One region of the Bacillus kalamii genome, then DNA from elsewhere that is predicted to be linked to it. Evidence: riboswitches for the same ligand, from Rfam matches in the RefSeq annotation. Region 1 holds a riboswitch; each other region holds the start of a gene.

Region 1 (8,071 bases):
AGAAGAAGCAGCTGCGGCTTGGTACTATTATTTTTCAATGATTGCATTGTTCTTTTAAAAGAAAGGTTGCTTTCCTTAGGCCGCGTGGACATCGGAAGCATCTTCCAAAACAACAATGAAATCAGCAACGATAACAAACCAAGAGTCGAAATGGCCGCTGTCCATGATATGAAGTCGGATAATGTCCCGATAATCAGACGGCCGGCCAAACCTCCAATGGAACTCCCGCTTACATAGATCCCCATTACATAACCGAGGCTCATCGGCTTGAACTCTTCCGTTATATACGCCATCGCTATGGATGGAAAGCCTGCCAGCGCCGCTCCTTGAAGAGCTCGGATCGCCAATAGCTGCGGCATCGAATGGACGAACAAAACAGCAACGGATAAAAGGGCGGATAATGTTAATGATATGCCCATTACTTTTTTCCTATTAATGCCCTGGGTCAATAATGATACAATGACCAGCATAATCGCCATCGTTCCTGTCGAGAAAGAGAGTGACAAGCTGGCTCCCGCCGGTGTTGTTCCGAATTGCTCTGCAATGAGCGGGATAACAGGTTGTGTACTGTATAAGTCGGCAAAGGTGACAAAACTGCCGAGGAATAAAGCCAAAAGTGTTTTTCTGAAATATGGATCTCCTTGTTCAATATGTCCCACCTGACAAATCCCCTTTTTTCTTTTCTTCCTCTATCGTATACCTGTAAGCGCTTTATTACCAAGTAAAGGGCTTTGTTTTAGGGGGACATATAGGTAAAGCAACCGTCAACATTCACAAATCATCAGCCTGTTTCCATCCGGGTCTATAATATTGAACCAATGGCCGTCTTGAATTTCCGTTGCAATTTCAACTCCCTTGCCCTTTAGATCCTGATACGCCCCAGTGATATCATCCGTATTAAAATGAAAAATAGGAGTCCTTGCATACGCATTCTCTGAAAAAATTTTACTATCCAGTACAATATTCATCCCGTTATTATCCATAGGAATACAGCAAAGATGCCCTGCCACAATGTCATATTCCGGAACTAACCCTAACAATGAGCAATACCATTCCCTTGCTTTCATAATATCGCTGACTGCTATGAATACCGCCCCTATTTTAGATTGGACAATGGACATTATTCTCCCTCCTTTCTTAGCGTTATGGATCTAATACGCCTTTCTTATCCTGATATCCTTCTGCATGTACTATACCAAATTTTTGAACTCCCAGTCTGTCTGCCTTACACTGGATAGAAAGGAGGAGGATTTTATTATGGCCGAACATATTTTTCATTTAAAAGCCAATTGGCCCGGTTTGCGGAATGATGTTGGCGATATAGCAGCGGGAAACCTGAAAACAAAAGTGTCGATACCGCCGGAGATGGAAGGTCCGGGAATAGGCACCAATCCAGATGAAATGCTTCTTGGCGCAGCCGCTACTTGCTACATTATTACACTGGCGGCTATGATGGAGCGGAGCAAGCTTGATAAAGTGGCTTTAACAATGGATTCTGAAGGAATTGTGGATGTCACAAAGGGTGTTATTACATACAAGAAAATCATTCATCGACCCCATATCGTGCTGCGTCACGATGCAACCATTCAAGATGAGGAACTTGCCTTGAAGCTTGCTGCCAAAGCGGAGGCCTCCTGTATGATCAGCCGCGCCATCAAAGGAAATGTCGAGGTCGAGCAACTGCCGGACGTATCGAAGGCAAGCAGCCTATGACTTGAAATAAACCGGGAATGCACGCATCCCCGGTTTTCGTTTATTTTGAAAGTGGAACCGCAGATGATCTGCGGACTGTCTTCGTCAATAGGATCCTTGAAGATGCTCCAGTTAAAACAGCAAGGATTATTCCGCAGAGGATTGCACTGCCGATCATTGTTCCCCCATTTACAATCAAGGAGTAAATAACAGGGGACATGCCTTTCGGAGCGTATTTGCCCCAAAATATGATTCCTGCAATGAAATGCCAAAAATAGCGAGCTGCACTCCCTACGATAACAGCAGCGCCCATGAACATAACCGCTTTTTTCGTTTTTCCATTGGTTAAGGCTTGGCTAACAGCCCTTTTAAAGATTCCCGCAAAGCCAATACAAGCGAATGCAAGGAAATATTCAATCATAAATTGGACTGGAGTCAAAATATACACGTCTCCTACTGCAACCTGCAGCAATCCCCATAGAAAACCGGACAGCATCCCTGCTTTGACTCCCCAACGGAGCGATATGATAAAAATCGGCACCATAGCAAACGAGATGGAGACAAAACTAGTGATCTTGATGGAAGGAACCAAATCAAGAATCAGTGCGAACGCTGCCAGGAAAGCTGCTTCAATCATAACGAATAAACCCATTTTCTTCATAAAAAAAGCCCCCTTTTTATAGACGAGCCCCAAGGAGAACTTTTCAGACAGAAAAAATGAATGCAGCTGCCATTCATTATCCACATCCCTACGCTAGTGCTAACTAACAGGTTCAAAGGGTCAGAAAGGACATCAAATCCTTCCACTCTCAGCTTAAAGCTCCCCTTGTGGTTCGTTCGTATGTAATTTTCTACCATTATATCCCATTTTTCACGAAATGGAAAGCTATCGGCTTCATTTTTTTCTAATAAAGACAAGCAGAAGGTACTTTCCCGCTTCTGCTTTTATTATTTATTTATCCAAAAATCCTTGATGGGCAAGTACTCCTTCCATTCCCTGCTTAAAATCCTTAATCGCTTTTTCACGCCATTCCTGCTCAGAGGGATAAAACATCTCTTGATAACGGTTGCGGATTTTTTCAGCAGTCAAGCCGCTTTTCTCCCCATTCCAATATAATCTGTTTTCATCGATCGTATTCCTTAGGGACTTCAAAGAGCCCAAGAGGTCTTCACCCAGTGTACCGAATTCGAAAGTGGTGGTATAGAAATTCTTATCAGGATACTTTTCCTTCTGGAGCTTATAGAAGTATTCTGTATTATCGCCATTCGTCATATAAAAATCATCTGATTCCGGAGTCAGGACTAATGGATAATGAAAAGCTTTTTCCGCTTCTTTTTGCGTCATCGTTTCATTTATACTTGAAAAAATGCTCATTTGATCCCTTGGGCCATAACCTGTATGGAGATCGACATGAATAATATTTTTGTAAGGGCTCCCCAAGACGTTTTTATAAAGTTGTTTTACTATCTTTGTGGATTCCTCATCCCCGCTTCCGCCGTAATAGACGCCTTTAGGATGATTGTATTGGCCGGTCAGGAGAGCTTCCTCAATCTTCCCGGTTCCGGAGCGGATTACTTCCTTCACAAGACTGCCCGCAAAGCCCAATTCATGGATCGTACTATTTCCAACAGGCGTTTTCTTTTCAAAGAAACGATCCAGGTCTGAATATTTCTTGTTGCTTGCCAAGTTAAAGCTTTTCCATTCATAAACAAAGTTACGGTTTAAATCGACATTATTTTCGTTGTATCTTCTATCGTGCTTCATTCCCCACGGATTACTTGCATGGACATATAGCAGCCCAGTTGTATCAGGATCCAGACTTGACAGCATCTGATTCTGGAAAACATCCAGCATAGCAGTCCCTACATATCCTTCGATTCCATGCATACCTGTTGTAATGACCAGCAAATTTTCCTTTTTCTTATTCGCATCTGCAGATACGGTATCGATTGTTAATTTTTCTTTATGGATGCTGTATGCATGCTGTTCGGTATGCTCATATGTATTTTTTAATGTTTTCTCATACGTCAAAAACCGTTTTCTGGATTGTTCATAGGTGGTAAGGAAATGGGTATTTAATTCATTCTTACTTATTTTTTCTGGAGCTGACCATACAGCCAGCAACTTAGGTATGCCCCATGCAACCCCAACGAACAAGATAACCGCCGCTGCCAAGACTATGACCCATCTTCTCTTCCACGTATTCATGCATCTCTCTCCCCGCCGCGAAATAGCTTTTTTACTAAATACTGACGATTTTACCATTTTATTGTCGATTTTTCTATATATGTATATTAAACTAGGAGTATATACACAGGCTTTACATAGGAGGAAAATACCGTGTCCACTACCCGCAAATCGCTGAATGAACAAAAAGTGAATGTCATTGTTTACAGAGTCTTTTTAGCGGCATTTATTCTGATGATCATTAATAATATTGTTCAGGTCGTTCTATATGGGATGCCTCATTGGACGGTCATGAACGCCCTTTATAATATTCAATTTCTATTATTCTTAATTCCTGTCCTGTATTACAAATCATCAAAAAAACGTACGCATTTTAAACTATTATCTATTATTTCCATGCTTCTTTTCGCTTTCATCCTGCATACCGATTCCTGGGTAAATGTTCCGTTTGTCTGGCTTGTTCCATTAGGTCTAGCGGGTATGTATGCCGACTTCACCTTAATGAAAAAAGCGTTTGTCATTGCCTTGCCATTACTGATCCTCTCCCAGTTCACCCATCTATGGATGGCGGACAAACTGGTGATTGAAAGCAGTCTGCACCGTTCTATCCTGACTGCCTTCTATTATGGATTCCAATTTATCTTTGTCAGCATCCTCCTTCTCGACAGCTCCAAGCGTTCAAGTGAAATGCTGGATGAGAGCGAACAGCTGACAGGGCAAATACAAGGGGTATTATCAGAGGTGGGGCAAGCATCTTCACATTTAAATAAAAATGTAGTCGATTTTCATCATAAACTAAGTGAATCCACTTCTTCCTTACAGCAAATCGATGCTTCCATCCAGCATGTCCACAATGACAGCCGCGATTTTTACCATGTCATCCAGGGAACTGAGCAAAAAGTAAATGGCATTGTGGATAAATTGAATGAAACGGCCGCCAATGCGGCTGATGTTAAAAGCTTTACGGATGAGGTTGTCCACATGGCGCAGCAAAATAAAAAAATGCTCTCCCAGTCTGTCAGCAATATCGGCGAGGTGAAGCATGCATCTACACAGTCGCACACTGTTGTCCGGATGCTCAATGAAAAAATCAATGATATCTCTACCGTTCTCCACTCCATCATCGAGATTGCCAATCAGACTAACCTGCTTGCCCTAAATGCGGCGATTGAAGCTGCACGCGCAGGCGAGCATGGCAAAGGGTTCGCAGTAGTGGCTGATGAGGTGCGCAAACTTGCGGAGCAATCATCCAAGTCCTCCGGTTACATCCAGGAGCTATTGAATGACATCGGCAATGCCAAGGATCAGGTGACTCAATCACTAGAGCAGACAGACTCGATTGTGGATACAAATATCGATACAATCCAGTCTTCCTTAAACAGCTTCGACCGGCTTATTTCCATGCAGCAAAAAATGAACGACCGCCTTCAGGAAATGCTTTCCACAATCGACAGCCTATCCGAAGAAGGTACCGCCATCACCAAGTCGATGAATGATATCGAAGAAAATTATCACGTCCATGATCAAAACATTTCCGAAATCGCAATTGCGATCGAACAAGTAGCGGGCGCATTCCAGGAAATCGCTTCCCATGTCGATGAAGTCAGCGATAAATCGCAGCATTTGTCTGAGTTGCAAAATCAAAGTGCCTGACCAAGCATTAAAAACCGCCTGTTGTGATTACAGGTGGTTTTCAATGCCTCTGATACTCTCCTAGCAGCCCCATATTCTAGTCCTTGTCTCCCTTTAATAAAAGCTTTAACATCCTTTTTACGTTGTTTTTCATTGATAAAATAAGCATTGCCGTTATTTCCATAAAGAAGTGTCTCCTTGCCGGCAAAATGGGGGAACACAGTTAAGATATCCTCTGATAGGTCCTTATAAATTAGCTTCATTTCATATGAAGGAAAATCAGCGAATTCATAACGCACTCTCTTACAGTTTGCCCTATTCAGGATACCAGTGACCGCACCAATTGTTTCTTTATCTGTGGTGATTATCATTCCATCCATATCATGTTCTTTATATGATCTTATCTCAATTCGATCGATATCGGAAAAATCGTTCTACAGCATGTTATAAACAATATAACCAACCATACTAACCAGTAGAGATAGCCAAACGATTTTTTTCATTAAACTCCCCTTTTGAGCATCTTGCTATAATATTCCCTCTCCCTCTATAAAATTCCTCTTATATGGCCTTTTAAAAAAAAGCATAAAAAAGAACCCGATCCTTACATCGGGTTCTTAAATAATTTACTTTATCGCTTACGGCGGATTTTTTCTATTTCATCTGCCACGAACTGTACTTGGGTTCCGACAATAACCTGAATGCTATTTTTGCCTACAATATTAATGCCAGGAACGCCTGTTGATTTAATCTTATTTTGATCGACTGCGTTCATATCTTTCACTTCCAAACGCAAGCGTGTAATACAGTTATCAACCGAAGTCACATTGGCATCTCCTCCAAGCCCTTCGTAGATAGTTGCTGCCATTGAAGAGAATCTATCCCCAGAAGTGCCTGCATTAGACTTATTCAATAGACCTGTAGCTGCTTCGGAAGACGCTATATCTTCATCTACTTCGTCATTATCTTCTTCACGCCCTGGTGTCATTAAATTGAATTTAGTGATCATAAATCTGAACACAGCATAGTAAATGACCGCAAATACAAGTCCCTGGACAATCAGCATATACGGTTTATTGGCCAATGGCAATCTTGAGCTTAAGAAGAAGTCAACAAAACCTGCGCTGAAGCCAAACCCGGCAGTCCAATGGAAAAGGGCTGCTATCGTTAATGAAATACCGGTCAAAACAGCGTGCACAACATATAGTGCTGGAGCAGCAAACATGAATGAGAACTCAAGCGGTTCTGTAACACCAGTGAAGAAAGCAGCAAAACCGGCAGCAAGAACGAGTGATGCAATTTCTTTCTTACGTTTTGTCTTAGCAGTATGGTACATAGCAAGACCAGCTGCAGGAAGGCCGAACATCATAACAGGGAAGAAACCGGCTTGATACATACCCGTAATTCCTTTTGTACCTGAACCCTTCCAGAAATTACCTATATCATTGATTCCTGCTACGTCAAACCAGAATACGGAATTCAATGCGTGATGCAGTCCTGTTGGGATTAATAAGCGGTTGAAGAAACCGTATAAACCTGCACCTGCTGCCCCTAAATCGCTGATAGCCTTACCGAATGACACAAGGGCAGTAAAGATAGCTGGCCAGATGAAGAATAGAGCACCTGTAATAACAAGCATAGAAACCGCTGTCATAATCGGCACTAATCGTTTGCCGCTAAAGAAGGCAAGCGCATCGGGCAATTTCACATGGCTGAAACGATTATACATAATGGAAGCAATGATACCTGATAGGATACCAATAAATTGATTCTCAATTTTTACGAATGCTGGGTTAACATCCTTCACATCGATACCTTGAAGCATAGCAACTGATTCTGGGCTAAGAATGGTAGTAACGATCAAGAAGGCGACCAAACCACTCAATGCTGCTGAACCGTCCCTCTCTTTCGCCATACCTAGTGCGACACCTAAAGCAAACAGCATACCCATATTATCGATAAGAGCAGAACCCGCCTTAATCAGGAAGGCAGCGATAGCGTTATCTCCGCCCCACCCAGTCGGATCAATCCAATAGCCAATCCCCATCAAGATGGCGGCAGCCGGCAAAACTGCAACCGGCAGCATCAAGGAACGGCCTATTCTTTGTAGATAACTCTTCATAATGTTATTTCCCCCTATTCATCTTTTTTCTCATTTCCGTTAAGTCAAAGACTTGAAAAGCTAACATCCTCATTTATAAGTGCAATCTCTTGTTGATACATTAAATAACAAATGATAAATACGATTACTTTCTCAATCTCTCAATATGAAGTGTGATATATCCCAGCTCCTGCTCAGGCAAATCAACCCCATGGACTTCAAACAATTCTTTTGCGACTACTTGCGCACATTCAAAAGCATGAGGAAATTTCTTCTTGATCATAGAAAACATTTCTTCATCCATCATGTGAAGCTCGTAATGATTCACCCGCGTTAATGCAAAACGCAGATGGGTCGTTAGCCGTTCGTAAGAAATGTCATCTTCTTCAACTGTAATGTTCAAATATTGTTTAATTGTTTGGATCATATCCCTTACGATGGTCGTCAGCCTGACGGTT
Region 2 (8,071 bases), on a different contig from region 1:
AGCTCAACCTGTTGTGGATGAAGTCGGCGAATTAGTTATTAAACAGCCTTGGGTCGGCATGACAGCGGGCTTTTGGAAAGAAAATGACCGATTTGAACAAGCATACTGGAATGTGTTCCCCAAAACTTGGGTTCATGGTGATTGGGTCATTCGCGACGGGCAAGGGTATTGGACCATAACCGGAAGATCGGATGATATTTTGAATGTTGCCGGCAAACGATTAGGACCGGCAGAAATGGAATCCATTCTGGTCGAACATCCGAACGTCATTGAAAGCGCATGTATCGGAGTGCCTCATGAGATAAAAGGTGAAACAGCACTTTGCTTCGCCGTTGTTAATCACCCTGTTCCACTCGATAGTTTAAAAGAAGAATTAGAGAAAGCGGTTGCCTATTCGCTGGGTAAAGCATTGAAGCCATCACAGATCCATTTTGTTGATCAACTGCCGAAAACAAGGAATGGAAAAGTGATGCGCAGAATGATTAAAGCCGCATATCTTCACCAGCCTACTGGAGATCTTTCAGCACTGGACAATCCTGATTCACTGCGTGCTATAGCCGCTTTGAATGCTGATATGTCACATTCGGAATAACAACATAGAATATTGTAACCTTACTATAGAAGGAAGCGGTATCTATGATTTTCTTGACTCTACTCTGCCTTACTGCCATATATATGGCTTTCAAAAAAAACACTGGGCGAAAACGTAAAATCCTGCTTTTCATAGGCGTCACCACCATTGTATTGCTGTCTTTCATTATCGGATTTTCATCGGGTTTTGCCTTTATCCTTGTCTACGATGATGGTTTTGCCGGAATTGCTGGCGCCTATTTAGGCTGGTTGGCCAGCTGCATAGCCGGAATCATCATGATCCTCATTGGCATGTTTATGAAAGACAAGAATAGACATATATAAAACAGCATGCATACAATACGTGTATGGGAGGATGGAGTGTATGGTCATAATCGGTATAGTTCCGTATTTGGTTGTATTCACGTTAACAATCGTCCTCTTAATAGGAATTGCCTATTATGCATTCGCCTACCATGTTAGCAGGAAAAAGAAAACTCTCCTTTTATCAGGAGTTGCCACCATCCTATTCATATCGCCGTTAATTGCGTACCTTGTCAACCATCTTTATATACTCTATTTGGTTAACGCTTTTAAATACGAAACAGCTAATAGGAACAGTATATTTGCCTTCTTCATTTGCTTAGCAGTCGGCCTTTTCTTAGTTTGTGCAGGACTTTTCTCTAAGAAACGAAAGGTATCATAAAAGAAGAACATATAAAAGACAGAAGAGAAAATTCACTTCCCTTCTGTCTTTTTATGTGGCAATCGCCCTGAAGAATTCTGTTTTATTGCAAAGATGACCCCTCTTGCGATAAACCCTAAAACAAACATTACCATTAAAAAATCGGAAAGTGGATCTACGACCAAATGGAAGGTTGAAGTATCCCCATTTAAGAATGTATTGGCTAAAATTTGATATATAGCATACAAGTAAATGAAAGCCCAATGTATATATTTAGCCCATTTAGTCATTTTAACCATCTTTTTTTCTTTTTCACCAGAAGCGGCCGTTTTCGAATCCATTACATCCTCCTACATTTATGAATGAACAGTACACTCTAACTATATAATCGGGAATGGCCATGTACAACTCTCACTTTATTCTTTTATTTCTATAAAATGGGACAAATTATAAAAAAAGCCATTGTGGATAGCGTCATTCTACATTGCCGTACCAACAATGGCTTCTTTTTATATTCTTTTACCAGGTAAATCGTCCGTCACATATGTCCCTGCAATGAAATCATGGATTGCTCGATGATCCTTTCTGAGCCCGACCATAAACGCACTGATGATGAATCCAATACCGAATGTCAGTATGTAGACGAGCGAAGAGACAACAAGTCTTAAGAGCATAGTTCCAATCCCGACTTTTCGTCCATCCACTCTGGCAATCCGTATGCCGACAATTCTTTTTCCCACTGTATAACCGAACCATACAATCGGTAAAATGAAGGAAATGAGAAAATCAATGAAACTAGCCAGATCGCTTTCATCCCAATCACCGGTAAATAAATAACTGATGATTGTCAGCGGAAGTGTAATAATGACACCATCCAAAATCATCGCCAATAATCGTTTCCAAAAACCTACTGTATTATGCATAATATCCCTCCTCAAACACATAGTAGTGTAGCATAATTATGTAACTAATGTATAAAAATTGAATTATCTATTTATCAGCTCTTTATATACCTGAAATTGGCAATTATGTTACAGTAATGGTAAGGAGGAGATTCTGCATGAATGATAATATTGGTGATATCCTTTTTCAGCTGCTAATCCTGTTATTCATTATTTCTATGATCATTGCCCTAATCAGCCTCTTCCGCAAACAAACAACAAACAAGCATAACGCTGCTGCCCTGGACAAAAAAATGGATAGAATCATTGAATTGCTAGAAAAAAAGCAGCAGTGATCAACACATGTACTAGCGTTGTTTCTTGGCAATAAGAATAGATCAATAGAGATATTCAACAAAAAACTCCCTAACTGTACTCTCTATCCTTCAAGATGTATGAGTATGAGTAAGGGAGTTTTTTTATTTTTATCAAAAATGCCAAAAACATTAGTTATTGATGAATGGTTATATAGCCAAGAAAAAGTCTCGGTCGAAATCTTGCTGCCTTAATGTTGGCCCCTCTGTTTGAACCATTTTAGCAGCTACCTTATTGGCAATTGAGCATGCCTGTATATCATTATATCCTAAGGACAAAGCTGCCATAATGGCCGCTACATGGCTGTCTCCCGCACCGATTGTGTCGACCGCAGCCGCAGATTCCCCTTCGATTCTCATCATTTCACAGCCATCATAAAACAGTGTACCTTCCGCACCAAGTGTCACAAATAGTTTATTTTGACTATGATTGAATAACTGCTGAACTGCAGACTCTATCTCAGTCTGACCGGTGAATAATTGCGCTTCCCTTTCATTTAAATGGACGATCGGATGAAGGGCACAAATTCTTTCCATCAACTCTTTATCGATTGATTGTATGACAGGGCCAGGAGCAAAGAAGAGCCGCTTATCAGCTTGCTTTTCAAGCCATTCCACAATGGATGCAGCACCATCGCTGCACATCTGGTACCCATCGAAATAGATATTTTCATAGTCGCTTCCCATAATAGTCTCAAGCCATTCTTTCTTAAAATGTCCCTCGATGCCTAACGTCGTTATGAACGTTCTTTCCCCATCATCTTCAACGAGGCATAGGCATTGCCCATTATCCATCTCAGGATCATAGATGAGAATCTGATGGCCATTTTCCTCAATGCCCTTTCTAACAATGGAAGCATTCATTCCCTCGCCAACAGGAACTAACAAACTGTATTCAACGTTAAATCCGCGCAAGATATTGGCCACGTTGAAGGCACAGCCGCCAACGGTTACATGTTTACCGCTGCAGTATATGTCACCGCCTTTTTCAGGCAATTTAGGTATTCGCATAATGATATCCACTACTGCTGCTCCAATAAGTAAGGATTTCACGTCATTACCCCCTCGCGCCCATTAATGAATCGATATATAACCCAAAGTCCGTATCATTCTCTTTCTCTAATACTTCGATATAGTCTTCTCTTATCTTATCCACGCCTGTAAAAGCACCGCATACAGCTGTCGCCATTGCTCCGATCGTATCTGTATCGCCCGCCAGATTGGCGCACAATAATGAACATGAATTGGCATCTTGCGCATAATATGCAATAGCAAGGGCTGCAGGCACTGATTCACTGATGTTGACGCCAGCTCCTATCAAATCATAGATGCTATCCAAGAAGTCAACATCATTTCCTTTATGTTCATCGGCCAGTTGAATGCCCAGTCTGGTTCGAGCTGTTAAGGAAGGGCTATATGTTTCCGCACCAAGAATTCTAGCGATAGGCTCTATTGCATAGGCATCCTCCAAAACGGTTTGAAAATCAGCATTCACAATAGCCGATGAAACAGCCATCGCTATCATAGCTGCACCAGCAATAGTGATGTCACTTGTGTGGGTAACCTGTGAAACATCATACACATAGTTCGCTAGCTTTTCTTTTTCTTCCGGATGAAACAAACAGCCGATCGGGGCGATTCGCATAGCCGAACCATTCGAAAGTGCTTGATCAGTAAATGTCTTCGCGTCTTTGTTTTCACGAAAAGACTGAAGTGCCACCTTTGAAGTCGGACCGAGAATATTATTCTCAAAGGCGTTCTCTTTATCTGCCCATTCAAGCAATTTTTCTGCTATATGAGCGGGAACCGGTTTAAAACCCGTTGCCATCAATGAATCCAGTATAACAAGTGCTTGCCCAGTATCGTCCGTAAATTGGCCGCGCGTATAATTGCAGGCTACTTCATTTTCCTTCGGTCCATCCAAAAAGCATTCTATTTTACCAAAATAATTTCTGACCCGATTTCTGCCCCATAGCTCCGATGGCATGCCCATCGCATCGCCAAGTGCCATCCCATATAAAGCTCCAGCCATTTTATTCTTCATCTATTCTCACCTCAAAACAATTTCAATACAACTTGTAATAACAGCTTGCACTCGTATTGTATTCGCTTACAAATATTATGTCAATATATCATTATAAGAGGATGGTTTGGTATACTATTGTTTAACAATACATATTGAGGTTAAAACAATGGAAAACCACTTACCAAAATACGAATTAATCAAACAAGATATGATACAGAAAATAAACAACAATGAATGGAAACCGCATCAGGTCATCCCTTCGGAAAACAAACTGTGTAAAGACTATGGTGTCAGTAGAGTGACCATACGGAAAACCATTGATGAACTTGTAAAAGACCATTATCTGTACAAACAAAAAGGAAAAGGAAGCTTTGTCTCATCTAATGATATACCACAAGGGCTGAGCACCATCCATAGTTACACAGAAATGATTTCTTTGCGAGGTAAAACAGCTTCGAAACAATTGCTCTCACAGCAAGTGACAAAGCCATCCAAACAAATGGCGGACCGATTGAATATGAGCGAGGAGGAAGATGTTTTTGTGATTGAAAGCCTCTATTTTGCGGATGATGAGCCACTATGCATCAATACATCCATCCTTCCTTGCAAGCTGTTTCCTAAATTGGATTATTTCGATGTCGGCAAAAACTCGCTTTACACCATTTTAAAAGAGTTTTATCAATTGAACATGACAAAAGCCTCACAATTTATCACGGCAGAAAACGGAAATGATCGAATCTGTTCCCTTCTTGGCTGCAGCAAAAACCATCCGTTATTAAAACTGAACGCAACCTCTTTTAGCATAAAAGAGGGCAAAGAAATACCGTTTGAACTATATGAAACCTATTTAAAAAGCGATGTCATCGGCTATTTTGCGGAAAATTATAACAGGTGAAAGCAGTGCATCCAGCATTGCTTTTTTATTATTCTATTAAATGAAAAATTAGTAGGTTTTAAATAAACTCCATGTATCATCCTGAACCTGATCAATCAAAGTTAGAAAATAACAATATCTATTCCCACCCAGGCAGGAATCCCGCTACCTTTTCTCCTTATGAATAACCACTTTATTTTTAACCAATAATTGTAATAACCCATACCCCATCAAAGCACCAGTAAAGGAACTAATTGAAAAAGCGGGAATTAGCCCAAATATGGTACTCTCCTTTCCAAGCAATAGTGTTGACAGCGGATATGTGGCCACCGCTCCGATAATCCGCGTCCTAACTACTTCACCAAGTGCAGCATTCCCTACTTTCTTTGTCTTAGAAAACAAAACGCCTGCCAGAAAGGCTCCTATCATACTGCCGGGATATGCGAAGAAATTACCTGTTCCCATTACATTTCGAAACATGAATGAAAGAAATGCCTGTACCAGTCCATACCAAGGCCCGATAAGGACAGCTGACAGCATATTGGCCCAAATGCTGGATCGGAAAAATCTTTGCGAAGCCAACGGGAATATAAATAAAGCTGGTCGATATACTGATCAATGCTGCTATTAAAGCCGTAAGTGTCATTTTTTCCGTTTTTTCCATCTAAATCCCCTTACTTTTACCTTGATGTCAATAAATATACCGCTCTCCTTATGAGGACAGCGGCACATGAGAAAAATAACATTCCCTCCGAAAACTACTTTCCTAACCCAGTGCTAACTGGATCAGGTGCAAAGGGTCCATCTTAGCCATACGGCGCCCCCAGTAGAACAGATATGAAGTTTTGCGGCAAAGAAATCTTTATTAATGCGTCATTTTTCCCAGTAAAGATATCAGCTTTGCAACACAGATATGACCAAATCAACCATCATGATAATATATAACGATTATCTTGATGGTATCATCCTCCTACTACTTCTCAAAAAAACAAGGGGGGAACATTTTATATACTAGTTCTTAACCGACTTTTTTCGATTTACGGCAAAACAATCGGAGTCTCTTTATGGATTGATAAGGATTACTAAAAATGATACGATTCGTATATAAAATTACACAAAATGGAAAAAGGAGTTTTTATGAAATTGAAAATAGTGTTGTACAGTTTCATGATTGGTATTATTTTGTTAGCAGCGGTATCCATTTTCCGTTCTGAATCTGATAAAGGGGATCATTCTTCCGAAGTCTCAGTTGTTAAGCAAAAGAAAAAAGAAAAAAAGGAGCCGTATACTGTCACTGTACAGAATGATGCCATAGGAGATTATGGAGCAATAAAGGCTCCAGAATTAGCGAGTTATATAGATAACAAGTTCGGTGCTGAATGGAAAATGTATTTTCAATCCCCAAACAAAATGGAAGCATTGATATTTCAATTAGTAAACCAAGGGGATATTGCATTCGACTTTAAACTCTTTGATCCTAATGATAAGCTACTTTTCTTTCAATCTGTTTCGCCTGGTAAAAGATTAGTAGAGAGGCTCCTATTCCAACCTAATAGTGTTGTCGGACATTATCGTGTAGTAGCTACCACTGATAATGGCGGTCTCGGTGAAATCAGTTTTTCTTTAAAGCCTTTCTAGGCTGATATACCCTAACCCCTTATAAGCTCAGGAATCAATCAGTTGATTAGATGTTATAAAGCTAAGGAAATAAGGAGAATGCAAGTATCGGCTTCTATTTAGAGTATTTCCAGAGAAAATACTCTAAATAGAAAAGTATGAATCTTGAATCAATAATGCTGCTCCTAGTGCAGGCGTCTTTTCACCTAGCTTTCCTCTACTAAACGTGATCTTCTCCCGCCTGTCCAAAAAGTTCCGAGCCGATTCCACCGTTTTCTCATAATAATCGGGGTAACCGGATAATAACGGTCCCTCCAATATAACATATTCAGATTGATACATAGTGACCATATTCGCTATGCCAATACCTAAATAATAGGCGGATTCCATGACATACGATTCAACCATCGATTTTTCCTGTTTGAGAAAGGCAATCACATCATCAATTTGGGCATTTTCAAACGCTGTGTCAAATGAGTTCATTTTAGGGTTATTCTTTCTCATATTTTCAATAATGGCATATGGAGACGTATACGCAATTAAGCATCCTTGTTTCCCACAGGAACATTCACGCCCATTCACCTCGATAATCATATGGCCGAATCGGGCTGTATCACCATTTTTGCCTCTTATCAATTCTCCGTTTGACATAATTCCGCATCCAAACCCTCTTCCGCTGATACAATACAGTATATCGCCTGCCGGAATTGAAAAATGGTTTGCTTCCGCCAAAACAGCAGTCTCTACTAGATTCTCCAACATTATTTTCACTGGGATTTCTGCACTCAGTATTTCAGCAATCCTGATATTTTCCCAGCCTGGAGCTAGCGGTGATTCCATTTGGTGAATAATCCCTTGCTTTCTATCGAGCGGCCCGATTGAACCGATTCCGATTCCAAGCAGCTTCTCAAAAGGAATCTCATATTTATCGATAAAGGACAAAATGATCTCCTTTATTTTACTTAATACGATTGAAGGGGTATGCAACGATGACAACAAAAAGGATTCTTGTTCAATAGTGGCAAGCTGCATATCGACCAATAT
Region 3 (8,071 bases), 99 kb from region 1:
TGCCGGTCAATGAAGGCGAGGCACGGCATATTCTAGCTCAATTCCTCTTCTACGGACCGGCTGTATTCCAAAGAACAGGAGGTTTGAGCGGAGGTGAACGGATGCGGCTGAAGTTAGCCCAGTTGATGCATAGCGATGTGAATTTCCTTGTATTGGATGAGCCCACTAATCATCTCGACATCGAATCTAAAGAGGTTCTCGAAAGTGCCCTTGAAACATTCGAAGGGACGATCTTAGCCGTATCGCACGACCGCTATTTTCTGAATAAATTGTTCACTAGAACCTTCTGGATAGAAGACGAAACAGTGCATACTTATGAAGGCCCATACGATTGGGCGAAGGAAAAGAGAAATTCCCTTCTTAAATAGTGAATTTTGAAAAGCCTGCCATCAGTCGTGGTGCAGGCTTTTCATGTTCAGTTTTGATTAAGAAGGAATTTAGTGAGGGAGATGGAATTTAACATATAGGGTGTATTGAAAAGTTTGTATTTCTTTGTAAGGAGGAGTATGACAATGTTAAAACGTTTATTTATCGTTCTTATATTAGCATCATTATCTGGTTGCGATAATGATAGCATTACAAATCACAAAACTGAACACAAGGAGAAGGAGATTGCCCTAGTTGCGAGTGAAAAAAATATCCCTATGAATTTTGATAGCAAGGCTATGAGAAGAGAAGAAGTTCCTTTTTTTTCATATTTAATCAAAAAAGCCGAAAATCAAGCACAATATGAAGAACTTTGGCGAATGTTCCGGTTTGAAAAAGAAATGCCTAAGGAGAATTTTAAGGAAAGTACCCTATTTTTCATTGGATTAAGGGAATCGGGAAGCTGTCCGTATAAAATGGAAAAGGCGAGCGTACAGCCGAAATACGATACATTGCGTTTTTACTTGGAAAGCCCGGAGGGGATATGTACAACAGATGCAACACCAAGAACTTTTGTCATAGAAGTTCCGCGAAAACAGGCTGAGAGTCTGAAGACAATCATGATCGTCGAAGGCAAGACAGAGACGCCGATTTCGATCGTCGGGAATGTGTGAGTGAAACAAGTAGCTATCTGTATCATTTTTGCTTGCTTGTTCTTCATTATTGTTGGGAGCAGGATGCAAAAAAGAGGGGTGGACGGAATGAAAAGATGAACAGATGGGGGCTGTCCGCTTCTTCCAGAAGGAAAGGAAAAAAGTTGCTTTAGAGATGCATGATAATGTTATTACTGTATTTGAACTGATATAAAATGGGGTAAGGCAGGTTACAAATGAATATAGTATGATAGTAGTTTAAGATACATATAGCTTCCGACTGTTAAAATAAGGATAGGGAAATAGCGTTTGAAAAAGATTACCGCACCTGATTGAATCAGAAGATATCAAATGGAAAGTAGTGAAAGCAATGATCAAAAAAACATACAGCAATGAATGGCATAAGTTTACTTCCTTTTATCGCAACTATTTTATAGTATGTGTTGTCCTCTTTTTGGCTATTGTCATACTGACTGTGGTCGGTACAAAATCACTGGACAGGAAGACTGTGGAAGATATGATGGCCGGGATTATGAAAAGCTTTGAGGATAAAGGGATGCTGCAGGAGCAGGCAGCTTATATCACGATGTTTAAAATATTTTTTAATAATTTGTTTGCGTGTATATTGGCGATTGTTTTTGGCTTTATCCCATACGTGCTGCCTTTAGTGGTCCTTATAGGCAATGGAGCCGTTGTAGGAGTCCTTTTGGGAGCCATTTCTTTAAACGGGGGCTCCATAGCATCTTGGGTACTGAGAGGATTGGTCCCTCATGGCATCACAGAAATGACAGCTGTACTGTTATCGATTGGAATCGGCCTTTTTATTAGCACATGGCTTGTTAAAAAAATAGCAGGAAAAGAAACGAAAACCTTTGGCACTGTTGTAAAAATGGTTGCACAAACATTTATCGCAGTTATCCTGCCGCTTCTTGTTATTTCCGCTGTTATTGAAGTATATATCACTCCATTGTTTTTAACATAATAAGGAGTACAGTGACCACAATCTTTGGATTTCCTGATTGCTATCGGGCAGCCTTTTTCGGATAGGCTGCTTTTTACTGCTGCGGAAAATCGTTTCTCACCCTGCTTCGAGCATACTTCATTGCAGACTCCAATCAGACTATTAATTGGAAATTTTGAATTCCTGAAATCCTTTCGGTTCGGACAGGTCGTTTAGTGTAACATGGTCAACTTTGGAAAAGCGGGGGCCTTCCGATATTTTGCGGATAAAGAGTTCCATTTTCTGATCTGGCCCTTCTGCTTCCAGTTCGACATCGCCATCATTAGTGTTGCGGACCCACCCTTTTATATCGTTTGCAACAGCTGTCGTTTGCGTAAAGAACCGGAAGCCTACCCCTTGGACATGGCCTTGGATTTTCATTGAAACAGTGCGCATTTTATCATCCTTTCTCTATATATGTTCATTTATATAGTATCACATAGCACCCATTGGCCTTCTTTAAACAAACAGTATTTTCCATAGATGTGTTAAAATGATAGCGAATCGATTAGCAAGGGGGAAGAGAAGAATGAGATTGGAGAATAGAATAGCGATTATTACGGGAGGGGCAAAAGGAATCGGGTGGGAAGCCGTGAAGCTTTTCTTGAAGGAAGGAGCGCAAGTAGCAATCGCTGATTTCAACGTCGAGCAAATGGATGCTCGTTTGCAGGATTTGTCCGAGTATAAAGGAAGAGTTGCTTTCTTTCAGGTTGATGTGGCAAAACGTGAAAGCGTTAATAATATGGTCCGCGCAGTGGCGGAACGTTTCGGCGGAATAGACATTCTCGTCAATAATGCGGGCATTACGAGAGATGCAATGCTGTCCAAAATGAAGCCGGAAGATTTTCAGGCTGTGATCAATGTGAATTTGACCGGCGTTTTCCATTGTACACAAGCATCACTGCCTTATTTGGCAGCCAGCAGCCATGGAAGGATTATTAATACATCTTCCGCTGCTGGAGTGAACGGCAATATCGGACAGACCAATTATGCCGCAGCCAAGGCAGGATTGATCGGGATGACAAAAACATGGGCGAAAGAGCTTGGAAGAAAGGGGATTACCGTAAATGCGGTCGCTCCCGGCTTCATCGAAACAGCCATGATCGAAAGTGTCCCAGAGCATTTATTGTCACAGGTAAAAAATATAGTGTCACTACAGCATTTAGGCAAGCCGGAAGATATTGCGCACGCCTATCTCTTCCTGGCTTCCCAGGAAGCGAAATATATCAGCGGTACGGTGATTGAAGTGGACGGGGGATTAATGATGTAAAAGGAAGGAGGCAGAGCAACTCCAGCAAATTCCTGCCTCCTTTTTGCGTTAAAATCCGCATACATGCTTTAATCCCATAAATAAGGGCGGTACAAGCAAAGCGGGTAAAAGATTCATCGTTTTGATCTGCTTAATGCCTAATATGCTAATCCCTGAGCTAAGGATCAGGACGCCTCCGATAATCGATATTTCAGTCAAGAGTTCAGTTGTAAGGAGCGGCTCTATAGCCCCTGCCAGAACATAGAAAAAACCTTGCCAGCAAAAAAGGACGATGGCTGAAAAAGCGATACCTAGACCGAATGAAGAGGCGAGTACAATCGAAGTGACACCATCCAGGATCGCGTTGGTAAATAGATAAGTATGATTCCCTTTTAACGCGCTTTCTATCGGCCCTACAATGGACAATGTACCGACGCAAAATAAAATAATGGCAGTGGACAAACCTTCAGCTGCAGTCCCTTTTGAAAATATAGAAACTACTTTTTTGAAATGTGATTCAAAGTCCATTTTTTCTCCTGCTAGTCCGCCGATAGCCAGGCTGGCGATAAAAAGGACCGGATAATGGCTGGCAGGCATATATTTGACAATGGAACTGATGCCAAGCGCCATGGCCGCCAAACCCATTGCTTGCATAAGGATTTCATGGTAGGACTCCTTGATCCCTTTTTTGAAAATGCTGCCTATTAGGCTCCCTGCCAGAATCGTTCCGCAATTGACCAATGTTCCTATCATATAATTCTCTCCTTATTTTGTAGATAAAAAAAGAATAAACCCTCCAGTTACTGGAGGGTCAATTTTTTTTAACCAATAGCTGTATTTCTGTAATGAATTTTGAGGTATCATTGGTGAAACCATAATCGATTAACGTGATCTCTAAAGCGTCCTCTTCAAGTGTATATCCGTTTTCGGAAACGTAATCCATAAGCCGTTTGTAATAAGGTGCCGCATCTTTGTGTGTCCCTTGAAACCTGATGGACAGATAGTTTCCCCCAGACAGTACCTTGGCTTCTTTAATAGGTTCTTTTTCTTGATTGACCATAATGAATAGGGAGCTGTATTCATCGAAGCTCAACGCATGCAAGTTTTTAACTGAAATGGACAGGCCGACCTCCCCAAGAAAAATAGCGGATTTCATATTAGCGTTGTTCTCCAATAATCGGATAAACATTTCTAAATTGTGGTCCTTATGAATCCTTTCCTTCAGCAGGACGATGGTTCGTTCCGGCAATTGTATTTCCTGGATGGCCCCCAATTTGATTGTCCCGGCCGCATCCGTTATGAGCCGGATCCTTCTTTCCAGCTTTTTTTGTATCTGGTTAAATTCCTTTAATTTTTGTTCGGTTACCTGTTGCTGCTCTTCTAAAAGCAATAAAATATGGTCGATGTCTCGATTTTCTAAAAAGAGTTTAATATTCTTCAGCGGAACATTGAGAGACTTAAGATACATAATTGTATTCAACTGCTCGAATTGATCGATTGTGTAGCGGCGGTAGCCGGAAGAAGAATCAACCGATTGCGGTTTGAAAAGGCCGATTTTATCGTAATATCTCAGGGTGCGGATATCAATTTGAAAAAGCTTGGATATTTCCCCTATTAAAAATGTATTTTCCATTTTGTGTCTCCTGTATAAACTCATTGTATCGCAAGTATATCAAATCTGATGCCCAAAAAGGGAAACTGGACAGCAGGAGAGAATTAGTAGAGTTAGGAAAGTGGATAGAGTGATTGCTTCAGAGTTTGTACGTACATATTGAAAGAGCGGTGATTCAACATGAATACTGCGCTAAGAAACGGAGAGCAGGAAATGGGCATAAAAGCAATAGAGGCAATATTCTTGGATAGGGATGGCACTATCGGAGGGGATGATACAGTGCATTATCCTGGTTCCTTCAAACTGTTCCCTTTTACAGTGGACATGATACAAAAATTAAAGAACGATGGAATCAAAGTATTCTCATTCACCAATCAACCGGGAATCGCTAACAAGGAAGCCTCAGAGGAATCATTTTATGAGGAATTAAAGGGATTTGGGTTCAATGATGTTTTTCTTTGCCCCCATAAACCAGAGGATCGCTGCCCCTGCAGAAAACCGGAGGCGGGCATGCTGCTGAAATGTGCCGACATGTATTCTCTCAAACTGGATCAATGTGTGGTAATAGGGGACAGATGGAGCGATATGGCAGCAGCCTCCAAAACGGAATCCATCAAAATTCTAGTAAAAACCGGTGCCGGCAACAATACCTTATTGGAACATAGCAATAAAGTAGGAGATGTGGATTTTATTGCCGAAGATTTAAAGGAAGCGATAGAGTGGCTATATAGAAAGTACAGGCTGGAGCAAGTGCTTAGATGAAAATAAGGAAGACTGCAACAGCAGGATCTTCCTTTCTAATGAGTAGGGCAATAACAATTCTATATGTATACTGGCCGATGCAAGCAAAGTCCTTTATTTAACAAAGGTATTGAGCATATCTTCTTCGATCTCTTTCCAAATGGCAGGATCTGTTGTATACAGCTTACCCATTTTACCGATAAAGGCTTTGAAAGAATCTTCATATGCGGGATCCTCTTTTGCAGGAAGTTCAGCGCTGTAGGCTGTGACTTTCTCTTGGACAGACTTCGCTCTTGGCCCCCATTTGGCCACTTCATTGCCTTCTTCATCTGCCAATACAATAATCGGGATGGAGCGTGCTGTTCCGTTGGTCAAATATTGGTCCATTAAGTCAAGGTTTTCATCTCTGATTAAGTAAGTCGATTTCAGGTCGGCAGCTTCTGCAATCGCCATAAAAATAGGAAGATTCACCATTGCATCGCCACACCAATCTGCCGTAAGAATAAGTGCATGCAATTTTTCCCCTTTTAACTGCTTTACTTTATCAGGTGAGTGAAGGGAAAATCGTTCCTTAATGCTCAACAAATTTTCTTTGTTCGCCTGCATATAATCGATATATTCCTGCTGTGTAAATCCTTTTCCGTACCATTTACGTAAATCCATTCTCTTTCCTCCTTATTGGTTGTTTTACTTATCATACAGAAAATTCCGTCAGATAAGATTGGTATAAGACTAGCATGAAAAATGCTATTTTATAAGTTTTTTGCATTTAATAGATTATTTGGTATAATGACGATGAAAAGTCTATACTAATTCAATTCATGTGGAGGGGCCGGTGTTGCCGGCTGAGATTGCATCCAAGCAGATGCTGACTCTTTGAACCTGATCTGGGTTATGCCAGCGGAGGGAACATTTATTACAGCTAGTGATACTATGTAATGTATGCTCGCGTCCGAAAACATATTTCGGGCGTTTTTTTATGTTTTCGATGAGGGTTATCGATTCCACTAAGGTGAAACACACCGCATGTTTGAATAGGCGAAGAGGAGGAACAATAAGTGAAGAAGATGATTTTGGTTTTGTTGGCGGCTTTGCTAGTATTGGCGGGCTGTAGCAGTACAAAAGAACAATCATCCGAAAAAAAGGATGGATTGAAAAAAGTGACAGTTGTTCTTGATTGGACGCCCAATACGAATCATACAGGATTATATGTGGCGAAAGAAAAAGGGTATTTCAAAGAGCAGGGGCTGGACGTCGATATTATCAAGCCAGGCGAAGCAGGAGCGGACCAATTGGTCGCCTCCGGAAAGGCAGATTTCGGAATCGGCTATCAGGAAGGATTAACGCAGGCACGTACACAGGGAGTGCCGATTGTTTCGATTGCTGCAATCATTCAACATAACACGTCTGGTTTTGCATCGCCTGCCGGCAAAAACATTAAAAGCCCAAAGGATTTTGAAGGAAAGAAATACGGCGGCTATGGAGCTCCTGTCGAGGAAGCAATCATGAAATCCATAATGGAAAAGGACCATGCCGATGTGAAGAAAGTCGATATCATGAACATTGGGGATACCGATTATTTCACTGCTGTTAAAAGGGATATTGATTTTGCCTGGATCTATTACGCTTGGACAGGGATTGAAGCAGAGCTTAGAGGAGAAAAGCTGAACATGCTTTATGTGAAAGACTACAGCGATAAATTGGATTACTATACACCAGTACTGACGGCAAGCGAGAAACTGATTGCGAAAGACCCGGATATGGTCAAAGCATTTGTCGCAGCCACATCAAAGGGCTATGAATATGCGATTTCGGAGCCGGATAAAGCGGCTGAGATATTGTCTAAGGCAGAGCCGGATTTGGATAAGGACCTTGTGAAGAAAAGCCAGGAGTGGCTAGCCTCACGTTACCGGGATGACGCAGAACAATGGGGAGTCCAAAAACTGTCCGTTTGGAAGAATTATGGTGAATGGATGAAGGAAAATAAACTTCTTGAAGGTGATTTCAATCCGAAAGAAGCATTCACAAATGAATTTTTACCGAAAAAATAAATGATGAACTGGAGGAACTGACATGGCAAATGCGTTAGTAAGTGTTCAAATTATCCCTAAAGGGGACAACATTATTGAAATGGTCGATGAGGCGATAAGTATTATCGATGCATCCGGAGTCCCTTATGAAGTGCATCCGTTGGAAACAACAATGGAGGGCGACTTGTCGGAGCTTATGCAAATAATTGAAAAAATGAACCACCGCATGATTGAATTGGGATCACCTAATGTCATCACACAGGTGAAAATCCTATTTCAACCGGATGGAATCACACTTGGCACGTTGACGGAGAAATATAGATGAGAAAGCGCCATGTATGGAAGAAGGGTTCTCCCTTCTTTCTTCTTTTAGGTATAGTGATTCTATGGGAAATCGCCGTGAGAGTACTTTCAATCGAA

What was found. A riboswitch is a leader RNA that binds a small molecule or an ion and turns the genes downstream of it on or off. The one in region 1 is predicted to bind thiamine pyrophosphate.
Region 2: linked by a shared signal. The riboswitch ahead of thiW (energy coupling factor transporter S component ThiW) and the one ahead of thiT (energy-coupled thiamine transporter ThiT) in region 1 are both predicted to bind thiamine pyrophosphate.
Region 3: linked by a shared signal. The riboswitch ahead of ABC357_RS23550 (ABC transporter substrate-binding protein) and the one ahead of thiT (energy-coupled thiamine transporter ThiT) in region 1 are both predicted to bind thiamine pyrophosphate.

Annotation. Positions count from the first base shown of each region.
Region 1 is NZ_JBDFMI010000006.1:1,059,814-1,067,884, reverse strand. It holds gene ABC357_RS23075 (MFS transporter) at 1-659, opposite strand, end outside; gene ABC357_RS23070 (VOC family protein) at 765-1,121, opposite strand; gene ABC357_RS23065 (OsmC family protein) at 1,258-1,713, shown strand; gene thiT (energy-coupled thiamine transporter ThiT) at 1,754-2,353, opposite strand; TPP riboswitch at 2,422-2,529, opposite strand; gene ABC357_RS23055 (M14 family metallopeptidase) at 2,645-3,901, opposite strand; gene ABC357_RS23050 (methyl-accepting chemotaxis protein) at 4,115-5,533, shown strand; gene ABC357_RS23045 (hypothetical protein) at 5,521-5,892, opposite strand; gene nagE (N-acetylglucosamine-specific PTS transporter subunit IIBC) at 6,144-7,634, opposite strand; gene ABC357_RS23035 (PRD domain-containing protein) at 7,759-8,071, opposite strand, start outside.
Region 2 is NZ_JBDFMI010000001.1:1,971,162-1,979,232, forward strand. It holds gene ABC357_RS09880 (AMP-binding protein) at 1-592, shown strand, start outside; gene ABC357_RS09885 (hypothetical protein) at 637-915, shown strand; gene ABC357_RS09890 (hypothetical protein) at 956-1,276, shown strand; gene ABC357_RS09895 (hypothetical protein) at 1,309-1,596, opposite strand; gene ABC357_RS09900 (RDD family protein) at 1,765-2,178, opposite strand; gene ABC357_RS09905 (DUF4083 family protein) at 2,316-2,492, shown strand; gene ABC357_RS09910 (PfkB family carbohydrate kinase) at 2,661-3,563, opposite strand; gene ABC357_RS09915 (ADP-ribosylglycohydrolase family protein) at 3,568-4,554, opposite strand; gene ABC357_RS09920 (GntR family transcriptional regulator) at 4,703-5,431, shown strand; partial or broken gene thiW (energy coupling factor transporter S component ThiW) at 5,576-6,074, opposite strand; TPP riboswitch at 6,157-6,245, opposite strand; gene ABC357_RS09930 (hypothetical protein) at 6,548-7,048, shown strand; gene ABC357_RS09935 (ROK family protein) at 7,172-8,071, opposite strand, start outside.
Region 3 is NZ_JBDFMI010000006.1:1,159,234-1,167,304, forward strand. It holds gene abc-f (ribosomal protection-like ABC-F family protein) at 1-368, shown strand, start outside; gene ABC357_RS23510 (hypothetical protein) at 513-1,040, shown strand; gene ABC357_RS23515 (stage II sporulation protein M) at 1,390-2,001, shown strand; gene ABC357_RS23520 (acylphosphatase) at 2,143-2,415, opposite strand; gene fabG (3-oxoacyl-ACP reductase FabG) at 2,549-3,289, shown strand; gene ABC357_RS23530 (DUF554 domain-containing protein) at 3,338-4,021, opposite strand; gene ABC357_RS23535 (MerR family transcriptional regulator) at 4,080-4,901, opposite strand; gene ABC357_RS23540 (HAD-IIIA family hydrolase) at 5,100-5,642, shown strand; gene ABC357_RS23545 (thioredoxin family protein) at 5,736-6,284, opposite strand; TPP riboswitch at 6,437-6,547, shown strand; gene ABC357_RS23550 (ABC transporter substrate-binding protein) at 6,680-7,672, shown strand; gene ABC357_RS23555 (thiamine-binding protein) at 7,695-7,976, shown strand; gene ABC357_RS23560 (ABC transporter permease) at 7,973-8,071, shown strand, end outside.